Regions from separate parts of the Kitasatospora sp. NPDC088160 genome, predicted to be linked through region 1. Evidence: riboswitches for the same ligand, from Rfam matches in the RefSeq annotation. Region 1 holds a riboswitch; each other region holds the start of a gene.
What was found. A riboswitch is a leader RNA that binds a small molecule or an ion and turns the genes downstream of it on or off. The one in region 1 is predicted to bind cobalamin.
Positions count from the first base shown of each region.

Region 2: linked by a shared signal. The riboswitch ahead of ACIOGZ_RS31550 (FecCD family ABC transporter permease) and the one ahead of metE (5-methyltetrahydropteroyltriglutamate--homocysteine S-methyltransferase) in region 1 are both predicted to bind cobalamin.
Region 3: linked by a shared signal. The riboswitch ahead of ACIOGZ_RS26820 (ABC transporter substrate-binding protein) and the one ahead of metE (5-methyltetrahydropteroyltriglutamate--homocysteine S-methyltransferase) in region 1 are both predicted to bind cobalamin.

Region 1 covers NZ_JBIUSS010000016.1:134,979-140,473, forward strand. The annotation lists gene ACIOGZ_RS24915 (ATP-binding cassette domain-containing protein) at 1-872, shown strand, start outside; gene ACIOGZ_RS24920 (ECF transporter S component) at 869-1,750, shown strand; cobalamin riboswitch at 1,780-2,002, shown strand; gene metE (5-methyltetrahydropteroyltriglutamate--homocysteine S-methyltransferase) at 2,167-4,482, shown strand; gene metF (methylenetetrahydrofolate reductase [NAD(P)H]) at 4,588-5,495, opposite strand, start outside.
Region 2 covers NZ_JBIUSS010000023.1:112,240-117,734, reverse strand. The annotation lists gene ACIOGZ_RS31570 (anti-sigma regulatory factor) at 1-306, opposite strand, end outside; gene ACIOGZ_RS31565 (GNAT family N-acetyltransferase) at 556-1,044, opposite strand; gene ACIOGZ_RS31560 (ABC transporter substrate-binding protein) at 1,116-2,111, opposite strand; gene ACIOGZ_RS31555 (ABC transporter ATP-binding protein) at 2,134-2,898, opposite strand; gene ACIOGZ_RS31550 (FecCD family ABC transporter permease) at 2,898-3,980, opposite strand; cobalamin riboswitch at 4,070-4,208, opposite strand; gene sodN (superoxide dismutase, Ni) at 4,297-4,692, opposite strand; gene sodX (nickel-type superoxide dismutase maturation protease) at 4,916-5,350, shown strand; gene ACIOGZ_RS31535 (CGNR zinc finger domain-containing protein) at 5,377-5,495, opposite strand, start outside.
Region 3 covers NZ_JBIUSS010000018.1:127,842-133,336, reverse strand. The annotation lists gene ACIOGZ_RS26835 (hypothetical protein) at 1-247, opposite strand, end outside; partial or broken gene ACIOGZ_RS26830 (STAS domain-containing protein) at 412-609, shown strand; gene tkt (transketolase) at 673-2,901, opposite strand; cobalamin riboswitch at 3,448-3,653, shown strand; gene ACIOGZ_RS26820 (ABC transporter substrate-binding protein) at 3,871-4,719, shown strand; gene ACIOGZ_RS26815 (iron chelate uptake ABC transporter family permease subunit) at 4,716-5,495, shown strand, end outside.

The sequences.
Region 1 (5,495 bases):
GGCTGAACGACGTGCCCGTTCCTCCGCCGCGCCGGGCAGCGGTGGCGGGGGAACGGGTGCTGGACGCCCGAGGGGTGGTCGTCCGGTACGGGCAGGTGACCGCCGTCCGGGAGATCGGGCTGGGTCTGCGGGCCGGCGAGGTCACGGCGCTGATGGGGCGCAACGGCTCGGGCAAGTCCTCGCTCCTGTGGGCCCTCCAGGGCTCAGGCCCGCGACAGGGTGGCAGCGTGCAGGTCCTCGGAGCCGACAGCGGGCCGGCCATGGACCCCAAGCGGCTCTCCGCGGCCAGGGCCCGACAGCTCGTCGGGCTCGTCCCGCAGACCCCGACCGACCTGCTGTACCTGGAGACGGTCGCCCAGGAACTCGCCCAGAGCGACCTGGAGGCCCACCGCGCAGCCGGCCCGACCGTCGCCGGCCCGACCACAGCCGGCCCGACCGCGAGGCAGATCCTCGACCGGCTCGCCCCCGGGATCCCCGACGGCACCCACCCCCGGGACCTCTCCGAGGGCCAGAAGCTGGCCCTGGTCCTGGCGATCCAACTGGCCGCCGCGCCACGGGTGGTGCTGCTGGACGAACCCACCCGAGGGCTCGACTACCACGGGAAGGAAGCGCTCACCGGCATCGTGGACGCCCTCGCCGCCGAAGGCCGCACGGTCGTCGTCTCCACCCACGACGTCGAGTTCGTCGCCGCCGCCGCCGACCGGGTGGTGGTGATGGCCGAGGGCGAGATCGTCGCCGACGGCCCCACCGCCGAGGTCATCGTCGCCTCGCCCACCTTCGCCCCCCAGACCGCCAAGATCCTCGCCCCGCTGCCCTACCTGACCACCCGACAGGTCGCCGCCGCCCTCGCGCCCGCGCAGGCCGCCCGGTGAGTGCCGTCCGGATCCCCGGCCGGGCCCGCGTCGTCGCGGCCCTGGCCGCCTTCATCGGCCTGGTCGCCTTCACCTGGCCGTTCGTCGTCGCCCCCGGAAAGTTCGGCTCCTCCTACGCCCCGCCGCTGATCTTCGGCGCCCTGCTGGTCCTGGTGCTCGCCGTCGTCATCGCGGAGATCGCGGCCGGCGGCATCGACGCCAAGGCCCTCGCCATGCTCGGCGTCCTGTCGGCCGTCAACGCCGGGCTGCGCCCGCTCGGCGCCGGCACCGCCGGAGTGGAGACGGTCTTCTTCGTCCTCGTCCTGGCCGGCCGGGTCTTCGGCCCGGGCTTCGGCTTCACCCTCGGCTGCACCTCGCTGTTCGCCTCCGCGCTGCTCACCGGCGGCGTCGGCCCCTGGATGCCGTACCAGATGTTCGGCTGCGCGTTCGTCGGCATGCTCGCCGGGCTCCTGCCGAGAACCCGGCGGCGGCGCTGGGAGGTCCCGATGCTGGCCGCGTACGGGGCGTTCTCCGGGTACCTCTTCGGCTTCCTCCTCAACCTCTCCTTCTGGCCGTTCTCCACCGACCCGAACAGTTCCATCGCCTACCTGCCGGGGCTGCCCTTCACCGAGCAGTGGCACCGCTACCTGCTCTTCGACCTCGCCACCTCGCTCGGCTGGGACACCGGCCGTGCCGTCACCACCTTCACCGCCGTGCTCGTCGTCGGCCCGGCCGTCCTCACCGTCTTCCGCCGCGCGGCCCGCCGCGCCAACTTCGAGCCCATGGTGCGCTTCGAGGCCCCGGACGGTCGACGAGTCACCGCGAACGACACCGCGAACGGCTCCGCCATCGGCTCCGCGAGCGGCGAGGGAGTCTCACCATGCGGACGGCTTCCGTGAATTCCGCGTCGGCCCCGGCGGTTTGCCCCTAAGCTGGCGACGCAGCTGGTTCGTCCTGCCCGCCAGGCAGGACGTCGCAAGAGGGAACCCGGTGGGAATCCGGGACTGCCCCGCAGCGGTGAGTGGGAACGACCGCCGTCATACGCACTGGACCCGGGACGGGTCTGGGAAGCGATGGCCAGTAGGTACCGGACGCCAACAGGCCCGGTGCGCCCACGAGTCCGAAGACCTGCCCGTTGCCCGCCCGCGGACCGTTCCGCGTGCGGATATCCCGGTGACCTCGTGGGCGGGTCGGCGACCATACCAGGCGGGTCCGGCACGCGCATCGACGTGAGCCGCCGCCCGGTTCGTCATCCCTTCGCGCTCTCGTCCCGTCCCCGGGTACTTGAGGAGCCAGACTCGCGAAGGAGAGTCCCTTGACCACGAAGTCCGCAGCCGCGGCAACCAGGGCCACCGTGTACGGCTACCCCCGGCAGGGCCAGGGCCGGGAGCTGAAGAAGGCCATCGAGGGCTACTGGAAGGGCACGGTCACCGCCGACGCCCTGCGGGAGACGGCGGTCGGCCTGCGCCGGGAGAACTGGGCGCAGCTCGCCCAGGCCGGGGCCTCGGAAGTGCCCACCGGCGACTTCTCGCTCTACGACCACGTACTGGACACCACGGTCGCCGTCGGCGCGATCCCGGCCCGCCACCGGGCGGCCGTCGAGGCGGACGCGCTGGACGGCTACTTCGCCATGGCGCGCGGCACCCAGGAGGTCGCGCCGCTGGAGATGACCAAGTGGTTCGACACCAACTACCACTACCTGGTGCCCGAACTCGGCCCGGACACCGTCTTCACCGCGAACCCGGCCAAGGCCGTCGGGGAGTTTCGGGAGGCGCTGGCGCTCGGCCACACCGCACGCCCCGTGCTGGTCGGCCCCCTCACCTACCTGCTGCTCGCCAAGCCCGCCCCCGGTGTCGCCGAGGACTTCCAGCCGATCACCCTGCTGGACCGGCTGCTGCCCGTCTACGCGCAGCTGCTGGCGGACCTGAAGGCGGCCGGCGCCGAGTGGGTGCAGCTGGACGAGCCCGCGCTGGTGCAGGACCGCACCCCGGCCGAGCTGAACGCCGCCGCCCGCGCCTACCGTGAGCTGGGCGGCCTTGCGGACCGTCCGAAGCTGCTGGTCGCGAGCTACTTCGACCGCCTGGGTGAGGCCCTGCCGGTGCTGGCCAAGGCCCCGGTCGAGGGCCTGGCGCTGGACTTCACGGGGCCCGCCGCGGCGAACCTGGACGATCTGGCCGCCGTCGGCGGGCTGCCCGGCAAGCGGCTGGTCGCCGGGGTGGTCGACGGGCGCAACATCTGGATCAACGACCTGGAGAAGTCGCTGGCCACCCTGGCGACCCTGCTGGGCCTCGCCGAGCGGGTCGACGTCGCGCCGTCCTGCTCCCTCCTGCACGTGCCGTTGGACGCCGCCGCCGAACGCGACGTCGACCCGCAGATCCTGCGCTGGCTCGCCTTCGCCAAGCAGAAGGCCAGGGAGGTGGCGCTGCTGGCCCGGGGCCTGCGCGAGGGCACGGGGGCGATCGCCGCCGACCTGGCCGCCAACCGCGCCGACCTCGCCTCGCGCGCCAACTCGCCGATCACCCACGACCCGGCGGTGCGCGCCCGTACCGCCGCCGTCACCGCCGACGACGCCCGCCGCGCCCAGGCCTACCCGCAGCGGGCCGAGGCCCAGCGCGCCCGGCTCGGCCTGCCACTGCTGCCGACCACCACCATCGGCTCGTTCCCGCAGACCTCCGAACTGCGGGTCGCGCGGGCCGATCTCACGGCGGGCCGGATCGACGCCCCGGCCTACCGCGAGCGCATCGAGGCGGAGGTCCGGGAGGTCATCGCCTTCCAGGAGAAGGCCGGACTGGACGTCCTGGTGCACGGCGAGCCCGAGCGCAACGACATGGTCCAGTACTTCGCCGAACAGCTCACCGGCTACCTCGCCACCCGGCACGGCTGGGTGCAGTCCTACGGCACCCGGTACGTGCGCCCGCCGGTCCTGGCCGGGGACATCTCCCGCCCGCACCCGATGACCGTCGACTGGTTCGGCTACGCGCAGGGCCTGACCGACCGCCCGGTCAAGGGCATGCTCACCGGCCCCGTCACGATGCTCGCCTGGTCCTTCGTCCGCGACGACCAGCCGCTCGGCGACACCGCCCGCCAGGTCGCCCTCGCCCTGCGCGACGAGGTCACCGACCTGGAGGCCGCCGGCGCGGCCGTCGTCCAGGTCGACGAGCCGGCCCTGCGCGAGACCCTGCCGCTGCGCGCCGCCGACCGCCCGGCGTACCTGGCGTGGGCGACCGAGTCCTTCCGCCTCGCCACCTCCGGGGTGCGGGCCGACACCCAGGTCCACACCCACATGTGCTACGCCGAGTTCGGCGCGATCATGACGGCGATCGACGAACTCGACGCGGACGTCATCTCGCTGGAGGCCACCCGCTCGCACATGGAGGTCGCCGGCGAACTCGCCGGGGCCGGCTACCCGCGCGAGGTCGGCCCGGGCGTCTGGGACATCCACTCCCCGCGCGTCCCGAGCACCGACGAGGCCATCGCCCTGCTGCGCGCGGGCCTCGCGGCCATCCCCGCCGAGCGGCTCTGGGTCAACCCCGACTGCGGCCTGAAGACCCGCGGCTGGACGGAGACCCGCGCCTCGCTCGACAGCCTCGTCGGCGCCGCCCGCCACCTGCGCGCGGAGCTCGCCGGCTGACCCCCCGGTGACGCGACCCGGCCGGGCCCCGCACGCCGTGCGGCGCCCGGCCGGGTCGGCCCGGGACCGTCCCCGGGCCGGGCCGCAACGGCGGCCCGGCCCGTTTCACCCGGACCCGGGAAGCCCGAGGTTCTGGTAGATCTCCGTCGTCACCGTGGAGAAGTTCATGGTCATGAAATGCAGCCCGGGAACTCCCTCGGAGAGCAGGCGCCGGCACATTCCGGTGGCCTGATCGATACCGATCGACCGGACGGCCTTCGGGTTGTCCTGGTGCTTCAGCATGCTTTCGGAGAGATCATCGGGAATGGCGGCAGTGGTCAGCGTCGGAATCCTCCGAAGCGACCGGATACTGGTCACCGGCATGATCTCCGGAATGACCGGAACGGTGCAGCCGGCCGATTCCAGTCGATCCCGGAAACGGAGGTAGCTGTCCACGTCGAAGAACATCTGGGTGATGGCGTAGTCGGCTCCCGCCCGGCACTTCTCGATGAAGTGCCTGATCTCGGAATCCCAGTCGGGGGACCTCGGGTGCAGGTCCGGGAACGCGGCCACGCCGACGCAGAAGTCGCCGGACTCCTTGATCAGCCGCACCAGGTCGGCGGCGTACTCCACTCCGTCGGGGTGGCGGTGCCAGGTGCCCAGCGGATCGCCCGGCGGGTCGCCGCGCAGCGCCAGGATGTTGCGAACTCCCTGGTCAGCGTAGTGGCCGAGGATGTTCCGCAGTTCGGCGACGCTGTGGCCGACTGCGGTCAGGTGGGCGGTCGGCGTGAGGGTGGTCTCCTGCGCGATGCGGCCGGTGACGTTCACCGTCCGCTCCCGTGTCGACCCGCCGGCGCCGTAGGTCACGGAGACGAAGGTGGGGGACAGCGCTTCCAGGCGCCGGATCGCATTCCACAGGCCGACCTCCGCTTCGGCGCTCCGGGGCGGCATGAATTCGAAGGAATAGGAAAGCCTGCCGGCCGCGAGGAGTTCGCGGACGGAGGTCGCCCGATCCGTGCGCGTGGAGGGAATTC
Region 2 (5,495 bases), on a different contig from region 1:
CCAGGCGAAGGTGTCCCGTTCGGGTGCCTTCCCGTCGGTGGTGGGGGCGGCGACGGTCACCTTCAGCGAGTCGCCGACCAGCCGGAACTCGCAGGTCAGGACGGAGCCGGGCACCGCCTGCTGGAGCAGGATGGCGCAGGCCTCGTCGACCGCGATCCGCAGGTCCTCGATCTCGTCGAGGGTGAAGTCGAGCCGCGCCGCCAGGCCGGCCGTCGCTGTTCGCAGGACCGAGAGGTAGGCACCCGCCGCGGGCAGCCGGACCTCCACGAAGTCCTGCACTCCGGGCTCGCCGTCGATCTGGGACACCCTCACCTCCTGGGTGACGCGCTGTGCTTCCGGGCCGGTGGCCGCGGCACTGTCTGTTGCTTGGCTCAACTGCTTCGCCCCAACTGTCCAGAGGGGTGGTGCGGTACGTACCGGTCATACCCTTCGCGGGGCGACCGGACGCCGCGTATCCGCCTGAGACCTTACCGCCTTCCGCACGCCGGCCGGGGCTCGGGAGTCACTCATGGTAAGCCATCGCGACGCAGGGTGGCAGGGGTTCGGGCGGTCCGTTCAGTGACCGCCGCCGCCGCCGCCGGCGGCGGCGAGCGCCTCGCCGGTGAGCCGGTAGACGGTCCAGTCGTCCATCGGCACCGCGCCGAGGGACTTGTAGAAGTCGATCGAGGGCGTGTTCCAGTCGAGCACCGACCACTCCACCCGCGCGTAGCCGCGTTCGACGGCGATCCGTGCCAGTTCCAGCAGCAGCGCCTTGCCGTGGCCGCCGCCGCGGGACAGCGGGCGGACGTACAGGTCCTCCAGGTAGATCCCGTGGGTGCCGCGCCAGGTCGAGAAGTTGAGGAACCAGACCGCGAAGCCGACCGGCTCGCCGGTGGCGTCGTCCTCGGCGATCAGGCCGAACAGCGCGGGGTTGGCGCCGAACAGGGCGTCGCGCAGCTGCTCCTCGGTGGCCACGGCCTCCTGCGGGGCCTTCTCGTACTCCGCGAGCTCGCGGATCAGGGCGAGGATGACGGGAACGTCGGTCACGACGGCGGTGCGGATCATGCCGCGAGCCTACTGCGCGTCCCCGCCCCCGGCCCAGGCCCGGGCCGGGGCCCGGGCCGGGGGCGGGCGGGTCAGCGGGCGGGGACGGTGCGCAGGTAGTCGGCCAGCGCGGTGATCGCGGCCGGGTTGCGCGGGCTCTCCACCAGGTCGACGTAGTCCAGGACGAAGATCCGGTCGTTCCTGACCGCCGAGACGCCGGCCAGCGGCGGGAAGGACTTCAGGAAGGCGCGCTTGGCGTCGGCGCCGGTCTCGCCGTAGTTGTTGATCAGGATCACCTCGGGGTCGCGCTGGACCACGCTCTCCCAGCCGACGGTGACCCAGGTGTCCGCGAGGTCGCCCATCACGTTGGCCCCGCCGGCCTTGGCGATGATCTCGTCGGCCGCGGCGAACTTCCCGGCGGTGTACGGCTTGTCCTGCCCGCTGTCGTACAGGAACACGGACGGCCGGCGCTCGGGCTGCGGGGCGGCGGCGACCTGCGCCTTGAAATCGGCGACCAGCTTGTCCGCCCGGTCGCGGACGTCGAAGATCTCGCCGAGGTTGGCCAGGTCGGTGTAGAGCGCGTCCAGCGGGGACATCACGCCGCGCTCGGTGCCCTTGCCGCTGCGGCAGGACTCGCTGAGCACGTACGAGGGGATGCCGAGGTCCTTGAGCGCCTGCGGGGTGAAGCCGCGGCCCTCGTCGAAGCCGTAGTGCCAGCCGGCGAAGACCAGGTCGGCCTTGGCGCCCAGCACGATCTCCTTGGTGATCTCCTTCTTGGAGAGCCACGCGGTCTGCTGGTAGCCGTCCTTCCAGGCGACCTGGTCGACCCGGCCCTTGTCGTCGGGCATCACGTAGCCGGCCATCCGGTCGGCCAGGCCGAGGGCGAGCATCAGCTCGGTGATGCCGACGTCGTTGGTCACCGTCCGGGCGGGCTTCTGCGGGAAGGTGAGCTTGGTGCCGCAGTTCTCCACGGTCACCGGGTAGTGGGCGGAGGCGGCGGTGGCGTCGCCGCTCGGGGCGATCTCGGCGCCGCAGGCGGTGAGCCCGAGGGTGAGCAGGGCGGTGATGGCAACGGCCTTGGTGCGCACGGGGGTTCCTTCGGGGGGTGGGTCAGATCCGGTCGAAGAGCAGTTGGACGGCGCCGGTCACCGGGTGCCGGACGGGGGTGGCCCGGACGCCGAACACCTCGGCCAGCAGGGCGGGTCGGAGCACCTCGGCGGGCGGCCCCGAGGCGACGATCCGGCCGGCCCGCAGCACGTACAGCAGGTCGCAGTGGCCGGCCGCCAGGTTGAGGTCGTGCAGCGCGGTGAGCACCGTCGGGCCGGCCTCCCGGACCAGCGCCAGCACGTCCAACTGGTGGCCGATGTCCAGGTGGTTGGTGGGCTCGTCCAGCACCAGCAGCCGGGGCTCCTGGACCAGCGCGCGGGCGATCAGCACCCGCTGCTTCTCGCCGCCGGACAGGCTCAGGAAGCCCCGCCCGGCCAACTGTTCGGCGCCGACCTTGCGCAGCGCCTCCGTGCAGCGCGCGTGGTCGTCCGCACCCGGGCCGCCCAGCCCGCGCCGGTGCGGCAACCGGCCCATGGCGACCACCTCGGCCACCGTGAAGTCGAACTCGGCGGAGTGCTCCTGGGGGAGTGCGGCCACCCGCCGGGCGGCCTCGCGCGCGGTCAGCGCGTGCAGGTCCGCGCCGTCCAGCCGGACGGCCCCGGCGGCCGGCCGCAGCGCCCGGTAGACGCAGCGCAGCAGCGTCGACTTGCCGCTGCCGTTGGGCCCGACCAGTCCGACCACCTGCCCGGCGGCGGCGTCCAGGGCGACGTCGTGGACCAGCCGGGCGCCGGCCAGCTCGACCGAGACGGAGTCCAGGGCGAGATCCATCAGCGGCCTCCGAAGGAATAGCCGCGACGGCGCATCAGCAGCAGGAAACAGGGCACCCCGAGCACCGCGGTGACCACCCCGACCGGCAGTTCGGCGGGCGCCAGCAGGGTGCGCGAGACGATGTCCACCCAGACCAGCAGCAGCGCCCCGGCGAGCGGCGCGACCAGCAGCACCCGGCGGTGCCCGGCGCCGACCAGCATCCGGGCCAGGTGCGGCACCATCAGCCCGACGAAGCCGATCGCCCCGCTGACGGCCACCACCGTGCCGGTGACGGCGGCGGTCACCACGAACAGCTCGCGGCGCAGCCGGTCCGGGTCCACGCCCAGCGAGGCGGCCGTCTCGTCGCCCATGGCGAGCGCGTCCAGCCGGCCGGCGGCGCAGGCCAGGTACGCCAGGCCGGCCAGCACGGTGGCGGCGGCGATCGGCACCGAGCCCCAGGTGGCGCCGCCGAGGCTGCCGAGCAGCCACATCATGGCGTCCCGGGCGGCCTCGCCTCGGGCGGCCGCGAAGACCATCAGCGCGGTGACGGCGGAGAAGCCGTAGGAGAGCGCGGTGCCGGTGAGCACCAGCCGCAGCGGGGTGAGCCCGTAGGCCGTGCGCGCCGCGAGGTAGACCAGAACCATGGCGACCAGCGCGGAGCCGAACGCGGAGGCCGAGATCGCCCACACCCCGAGCGAGGCGAAGGCGCCGAGCAGCAGCACGGCGTTGGCGCCGACGGCCGCGCCGGAGGAGATGCCGAGCACGAACGGGTCGGCCAGCGCGTTGCGCACCAGGGCCTGGACGGCGACCCCGGTGGCGGCCAGCCCGGCGCCGACCACCGAGGCCAGCACGGCGCGCGGCAGCCGGATCTCCCAGACGATCGCGTAGGCGGCGGCCTCGTCCGCCTCCAGCCGTCCGCCCGTCAGCCCGGCGGCCAGCAGCCGCAGGGCGCGGGGCAGGCCGATCCCGGAGGCGCCCAGCGCCACGCCGCAGAGCAGCGAGAGCAGCAGGGCGGCGGCCAGGCCGACGGCGAGCGGGAGGGCGGGTATTCGGCGGGCGGGCGGGCTCGTTGCGCCACTGCCCGCGGCTGCGGTGCTGCTCACGGTGCGCCTTGCCTCGGGCCGCGGGTGCGCGGGGGCGGCACCGGTCGGGCGCGGGCCCGGGCGCCATCCCCTCGCAGTCCACGGCGAGTTGTCGGGAGTTCAGCGGCCGGGGGCGATCGGGCTGGCGCGGCCCCGGGGCCGTGCTCACCGTTGCGGGTCAGCGCCGGATTCACACCGGACTTCCCCCTCGGACGCCCTGGCAGCATAACAGCCACTCAGGCTAGGCAACCCTTACCGGGCTCGGATGGGGCGTGAACGCACGACCGCCCCCGTCCGGGCTCGCGGACGGGGGCGGTCGGGTGGCGACGCGTCAGGCTCAGGCCTGCTTGGTCTCCCAGAAGATCTTGTCGACCTCGGCGATCAGGTCCAGCAGGGCCTGGCCGGTGGCGGGGTCGGTGGACGCCTTGGCGGCCGAGGCGGCCTTCAGGGTGTCGTTGATCAGCTGGTGCAGCTGCGGGTACTTCTCGAAGTGCGGGGCCTTGAAGTAGTCGCTCCACAGCACCGAGATGTGGTGCTTGACGGCCTCGGCACGCTGCTCCTTGATGATCAGGGCGCGGGTGCGGAAAGCCGGGTCCTCGTTGGCCTGGTACTTCTCCTGGGTGCCCTTGACCGACTCGGCCTCGATCCGGGCCTGCGCCGGGTCGTACACGCCGCAGGGCAGGTCACAGTGGGCGTGGGCGGTGGCGCGCGGTGCAAACAGACGAGAGAACATGGGAGTCCTTCCTTAGATCGTCTTCCCGCGCCCGAGATTACCCTTCCGCACCCGGGGTTTCGCGATCGGGCGGTGGGCCTAGGGCAAAAGGCGGACCCGGAACCGGGGTAATCCGGACATCGAACGGATCGAACGGGGTGACGGTCCGTACGGCAGACTGGGACCGGGCGGTCCGGGAGGAGGAGTCGTGGCGCGGAGCACGGAACCGGCGGACGCGGAACCGATGGGCACGGAACCCCGGGGCCGGGGCGGCGGCGCGGTGCCGTTCGGGCTGGTCGACGTGGCGGGCCCGTCGATGGTCCCGACCCTGCGCGAGGGCGACCAGTTGCTGGTGCGCTACGGCGCGCCGATCCGGCCCGGCGCGGTGGTGCTCTTCCGGCACCCCTTCCAGCAGGACCTGCTGGTGGTGAAGCGGGCCGCCGAGCGGCGTCCGAGGGGCTGGTGGCTGCTGTCCGACAACCGGCCGGTGGACAGCGACAGCCGCAGCTACGGCCCGGTCCCGGACGAGCTGGTGCTCGGCCGGGTGCTGCTGCGGCTGCGCCCGCGCCCGGCCTGGCTGGCGCCGGGGCGGCGGCTGGAGCGGCTGCTGCTGGGCACCCGGCTGGCCCGGGTGCCGGGTCTGGCCCGCCGCCTGGGCGTCTGGGCGGACGAGCTCTGACCCCCTGGGCCCGGCCCGGACAGGACCTAGCCGGCGGCGCCGAGTGCCGCGGCCTCGGCCTCCTGGCGCTTGCGGGCCCGGTACGCGGCGACGTTGGCGCGGGTCGCGCAGCGGTCCGAGCAGTAGCGGCGGGAGCGGTTGGTCG
Region 3 (5,495 bases), on a different contig from region 1:
GACTGCCGGCGCTCCAGCACCCGTGGGCCAGGGTGGCCGAGCCGAGGTAGAGCATGCTGCCGGTCTGGTTCGACAGGGTGACCTGGGTGCTGCGCACCGCGTAGGCGGCGGACGCCACTGGGGCGGCCGACCGCGTCGTTCCGGCGGAGGGGCCGGCGGCCTGCGCCGCGGGAGCCAGGGCCAAGCCGGCGCTCAGCGCCAGGACGGCGGTCAGTACGGAGGACTGGACAACACGCTTGGAGGTCATGGCAGCCAACTCTCTATCGGAGGATGGTCAGGTACATGCCTCAACGGGATGGCGGACCTCGTTGGTTCACCAACCGCCACGACGTGCGGGAATGAGGGCTTGTGTGAGGTTGCGACCAGTCCTGTGGTTCCACCCTCCTCCGAGGGCGGAACAGCGAGACCGGTCTGGAGTTCTGCGACTCCAGCGGCATCACCGCTCTGCTGGCCGTCCGCAACGTGGCCGCCGAACAGGGCGCCGACATGGCCTTGGCCGCGGTCCCGGCCAACACCATCAGGATTCTGCACATCGTCGGACTGGACCGGGTCTTCGCCCTCCACCCCGACGTCTCGGCGGCCACCGCCACCAGCCCCACGGCACTCTGATCACAAGGAGCGTGCCAACGGTGCCGGGCCGCGCGAAGCGGACATCGGCCTCCTGCCCACCGTTCAAGTGTCGGAGCGGCTGAGGTCCCCGGTGCCACCTGTGGTCGGGGTGGAGGTCTGCTGGTGGCCGCCGGGACGCGGTGCCCGCCGGGTGTCGAGGATGCTGTCGCGGGCGGCTGCGGCGACCGCCTGGGGGGTGATGCCGAACTCGGTGTACAGGCGCTGGTAGTCGGCGGACGCGCCGTAGTGCTCCAGGCTGACGATCCGTCCGGCGTCGCCCACCATCTCCCGCCAGCCCTGTCCGACGGCGGCCTCGACGCTCACCCGGGCCCGTACGTCCAGGGGCAGAACATGGTCCTGGTAGTCCTGGGGCTGGGCGGCGAACCACTCCCGGCAGGGCATCGACACCACCCGCACCGCGAGTCCCCCGGCCGCCAGCAGGGTGCGGGCCTCCAGGGCGAGGTGCACCTCGGAGCCCGTCGCGATGAGGATGACGTCCGGCGTCGCGCCGCCCGGAGCCTCGGCCAGGACGTACCCGCCCCGAGCCGCTTCCCGTGCGGGGGCGAACTCGCCGCTGTCGCGGTCGAGGACAGGCAGGTTCTGGCGACTGAGGACCAGTCCGGCCGGGCGGTCGCGGTGTTCGAGGATGGTGCGCCAGCACGCGGTGGTTTCGTTGGCGTCGGCTGGGCGCACGACGTCCAGACCGGGGATGGCACGCAGTGCGGCCAGGTGTTCGACGGGCTGGTGGGTGGGGCCGTCCTCGCCCAGGCCGATGGAGTCGTGGGTCCAGACGTACGTGACCGGAAGTCGCATCAGGGCGGCCAGCCGGACGGCGGGGCGCATGTAGTCGGAGAAGGTCAGGAACGTGCCGCCGTAGGGGCGGGTCAGGCCCTGCAGGGCGATGCCGTTGAGGATCGCGCCCATGGCGTGTTCACGGATGCCGAAGTGCAGGGTGCGCCCGTAGGGGCCGCCCTTCCAGTTCTTTGTCTGGCGGTCGGTGGGGACGAAGGACGGCTGGCCGACCATGGTGGTGATGTTGCTGCCGGCCAGGTCGGCGGAGCCGCCCCACAGCTCGGGCAGGACCGGGGCCAGTGCGGTGAGGACCTCGCCCGAGGCGGCGCGGGTGGCCATGCCCTTGGCGTCGGGGGGAAAGGTCGGCAGGACGTCCGCCCAACCGTCGGGCAGCCGCTGCTCCCGCAGTCGGTCCAGCAGGACGGCGCGCTCGGGGTTCGCCGTGCGCCAGGCCGCGAACCTCTCGTCCCACTCGGCGTGCACCTGCCGGCCGCGGTCGGCGGCCTCGCGTGTGCGGCCCAGGACGTCCTCCTCGACGATGAAGTGCTCTTCGGGGTCGAAGCCCAGCAGCCGCTTGGTGGCGGCGACCTCGTCCTCGCCCAGCGCGGATCCGTGGGCCTTGCCGCTGTCCTGCTTGGTCGGGGCGGGCCAGCCGATCACGGTGCGCAGCATGATCAGCGAAGGGCGGCCGGTCTCCTGCCGGGCGGCGCGGGTGGCCGCCAGGAGCACGTCGACGTCCTCGACGTAGCGGCCGGTGCGCGTCCAGTCCACGGTCTGCACGTGCCAGCCGTAGGCGGCGTAGCGGGCCGGGACGTCCTCGCTGAAGGAGATGTCGGTGTCGTCCTCGATGGAGATGTGGTTGGAGTCGTAGAAGACGATGAGGTCGCCGAGTTCCTGGTGCCCTGCCAGGGAGGCGGCCTCGCCGGTGACGCCCTCCATCATGTCTCCGTCGGAGGCGATCACGTAGACGTGATGGTCGAAGGGGCTGGTGCCCGCTTCGGCGTCCGGGTCGAGGAGACCACGTTCGCGGCGGGCGGCCATCGCCATGCCCACCGCGCTGGCCAGGCCCTGGCCCAGCGGGCCGGTGGTGATCTCCACGCCGGGGGTGTGCCGGTGTTCGGGGTGCCCGGGGGTGGCGGAGCCCCAGGTCCGGTAAGCCTGCAGGTCCGAGAGTTCCAGGCCGTAGCCGGCCAGGTAGAGCTGGATGTAGAGGGTCAGGCTGGAGTGGCCGCAGGAGAGCACGAAGCGGTCCCGTCCCAGCCACCGGTCGTCGCCGGGGTCGTGGCGCATGACGTTCTGGAACAGCAGGTACGCCAGTGGGGCCAGGCTCATCGCGGTGCCCGGATGGCCGTTGCCGACCTTCTGCACCGCGTCGGCGGCCAGCAGCCGCACGGTGTCCACCGCCCGCGCGTCGACCTCGTCCCACCCTGTCCGCCCTGCCACCGGATCCGCGAGGGATTCGTCGCGCCGCGCGGTAGCGTCGTTCTGGTCGTTCGCCATGCCGTTGCTCCTTCGTCTCGGCTTGTCGTCCATCGTTCCTCCGGCACTGGGCGGGCACGACCGCCGGGCCGTCGCCCGCGTGATTGCTGGTGATGTACGAACTATCCCCAGGGGTGGCGCTCTGTCCGGCACGACACACCCTTTCGGTGAGCCGCTCCGCCTCGTCGCTTGCCCCCGAAGTGGGGGAACACACCCCTGACCACCCGTCGCAGGTCCGCGGGAGGGCGTGCGCGGGCCCCCCTTCGACGGCCCGGTGCCTCCGCCGCCGAGCAGGGTCGGTGACGGCGTGCTCGATCCGCTCGACGCCGACGACCAGCCGCGTCTCCGCCCGCCGGCCGAGTGGCGGCGCCCTACTTCCCCGTCACGTGCCCGGACGAGGTCCTGGACCACCACCTGCGGCACTACGCCGTCGAGTTCAGGAACTGGATCGTCGCCGCCCGCACCTGAGACCCCCGACCGGGCCCCGTGGCCGATCCCTCCCGCAACCCCAGGAACGGTCCAGACGACCATCCCACGGGCTGGCCAGCACCGACCTGACCACGCCTGATACCTTGCCATCGCCGTGGTGTACGGGAAACCGGTCTGAGTCCGGTGCGGCCCTCGCCACTGTTGCCGCGGAGTTCCGCGGCCCTCGCTGACCGGCTTTTCCAGCGGTCAGGGCCACTGGGCGGGTTGGAAGAGCCGTCCGGGAAGGTCGGCCGCGGCGCGTTGATGCGGAAGCCAGGAGACCGGCCACGGCGCTACATGTTCCACGAGGGTTTTGGAGAACACGTGCCCAGCGGTCTGCCGTATCCGTTCCGTTCCATATGTTCCGTACGTCCCACAGGTCCGATACGTGTCGGCCGGGCGGTCGCGGCCTTCCTGTTCATCGGCATGCTCGGAGCTTGCACGGGCGCCCCCGCGCCCACCACGTCCGGCGGGACGACCGGAACTGCCGCGCCGGTCAGCGTCGACAATTGCGGGTCCACCGTGACGGTCGGCGCGCCGCCCGACCGGCTGGTGACGCTCAACGAGGGTGCCACCGAGGTGGCCCTGGCCCTCGGCCTGCAGTCCCGCATGGCCGGTACCGCCTACCTCGACGATTCCATCCCGGAGAAGTGGAAGGCGGCCTACGACTCCGTCCCGGTGCTCTCCAAGGACTACCCGACGAAGGAGAAGCTCCTCGCGGCCCGTCCCGACTTCCTGTACGCCTCCTACTCCAGCGCGTTCACCGACAAGGTCGCGGGCACCCGGGGGGAACTGCGCGGCCAGGGCATCCCGTCGTACCTGTCCCCGTTCGGCTGCTCGGACAAGAGCCAGGTGCCGCCGACGACCTGGCAGGCGGTGTGGGGCGAACTGAACGACGTCGCCAAGGTCTTCGGTGTCACGGAGCGGGCCGCCGCGATCCAGCAGCAACAGGAGCAGCAGCTGGCCGAGTTCACGGCGACGGCCGCGGGCAAGGGCTTGAAGGTCCTGTGGTACGACTCGGACACCAAGGCGCCGTTCGTCGGGGCCGGCCACGGCGGACCTCAACTCGTTCTCAATGCCGTGGGCGCCCGCAACGTCTTCGGGGACCTGTCCGGTGGCTGGCAGAACGTGAGCTGGGAGAAGGTCGTCGCGGCGGACCCGGACGCCATCGTGGTCGCGGACGCCGGCTGGGACACGGCCCAGTCCAAGATCGACTACTTGGAGAACGACCCGGTGCTGAGCAAGCTCACCGCCGTGCAGCGCAAGGCTTTCGTGGTGGTGCCGTTCTCGGAGTCGACTCCCGGCGTGCTGCTCGCCGACGGTGCCGCCCGGGTGTCCGCGGGACTGGGCCGACTGCACCCGGGTTCATGACCGCGCCCCACCCCGCCGTCGCGCGGCCCCCTGGTCCGGGCCGCGCGACGGCGGCCCTGGCCATCGGTGCGGCCCTGCTCCTGGCCACCGTGCTCCTCGGCCTCGCCGTGGGCTCGCAACACGAGCCGGTCCGGACGGTGATCGACGTCGTGGTGCGCCGTCTCGGGCTGGGCAACCCGCACGTCACGCTGCTGGACGACCAGATCGTCTGGCAGTTGCGGCTGCCCCGCGTTCTGGGAGCGGCTGCCACCGGCGCAGGCCTCGCGGTCTGCGGCGCGGTGTTGCAGACGCTGACCGGGAACGACCTGGCCGATCCCTTCCTGCTCGGGATCTCGGACGGAGCCGCCGCCGGCGCGGTCACCGTGATCGTCCTCGGCGTCGGCGTGTCCGGCGCCGTGGGCACCGGCGCGGTGTCCACGGCGGCCTTCGCCGGTGCCCTGCTAGCCGCCGTCGTCGTCCTGGCACTGGCCGGCGCGCGCACCCGGTCGCTACCGACCACCCGGACCGTGCTCGCCGGCATCGCGGTGGGACAGATGTGCGGGGCCTACACCTCGTTCGTCGTGCTGGTCCTCGGGGACCGCAACGCGGCGCGCGGTGTCATGGAGTGGACGCTGGGCTCGGTCGCCGGCGTGCGGTGGCCCACCGCCGTCTTCCTGACCGCGGTCGCGCTGGCCGGTGTCACGGTCCTGGCCTCCTCGGCCCGCGACCTGGACGCCTTCGCGTTCGGCGAGACCGCCGCCCGCTCCCTCGGCGTCCACGTCGAGCGCACCCGTTGG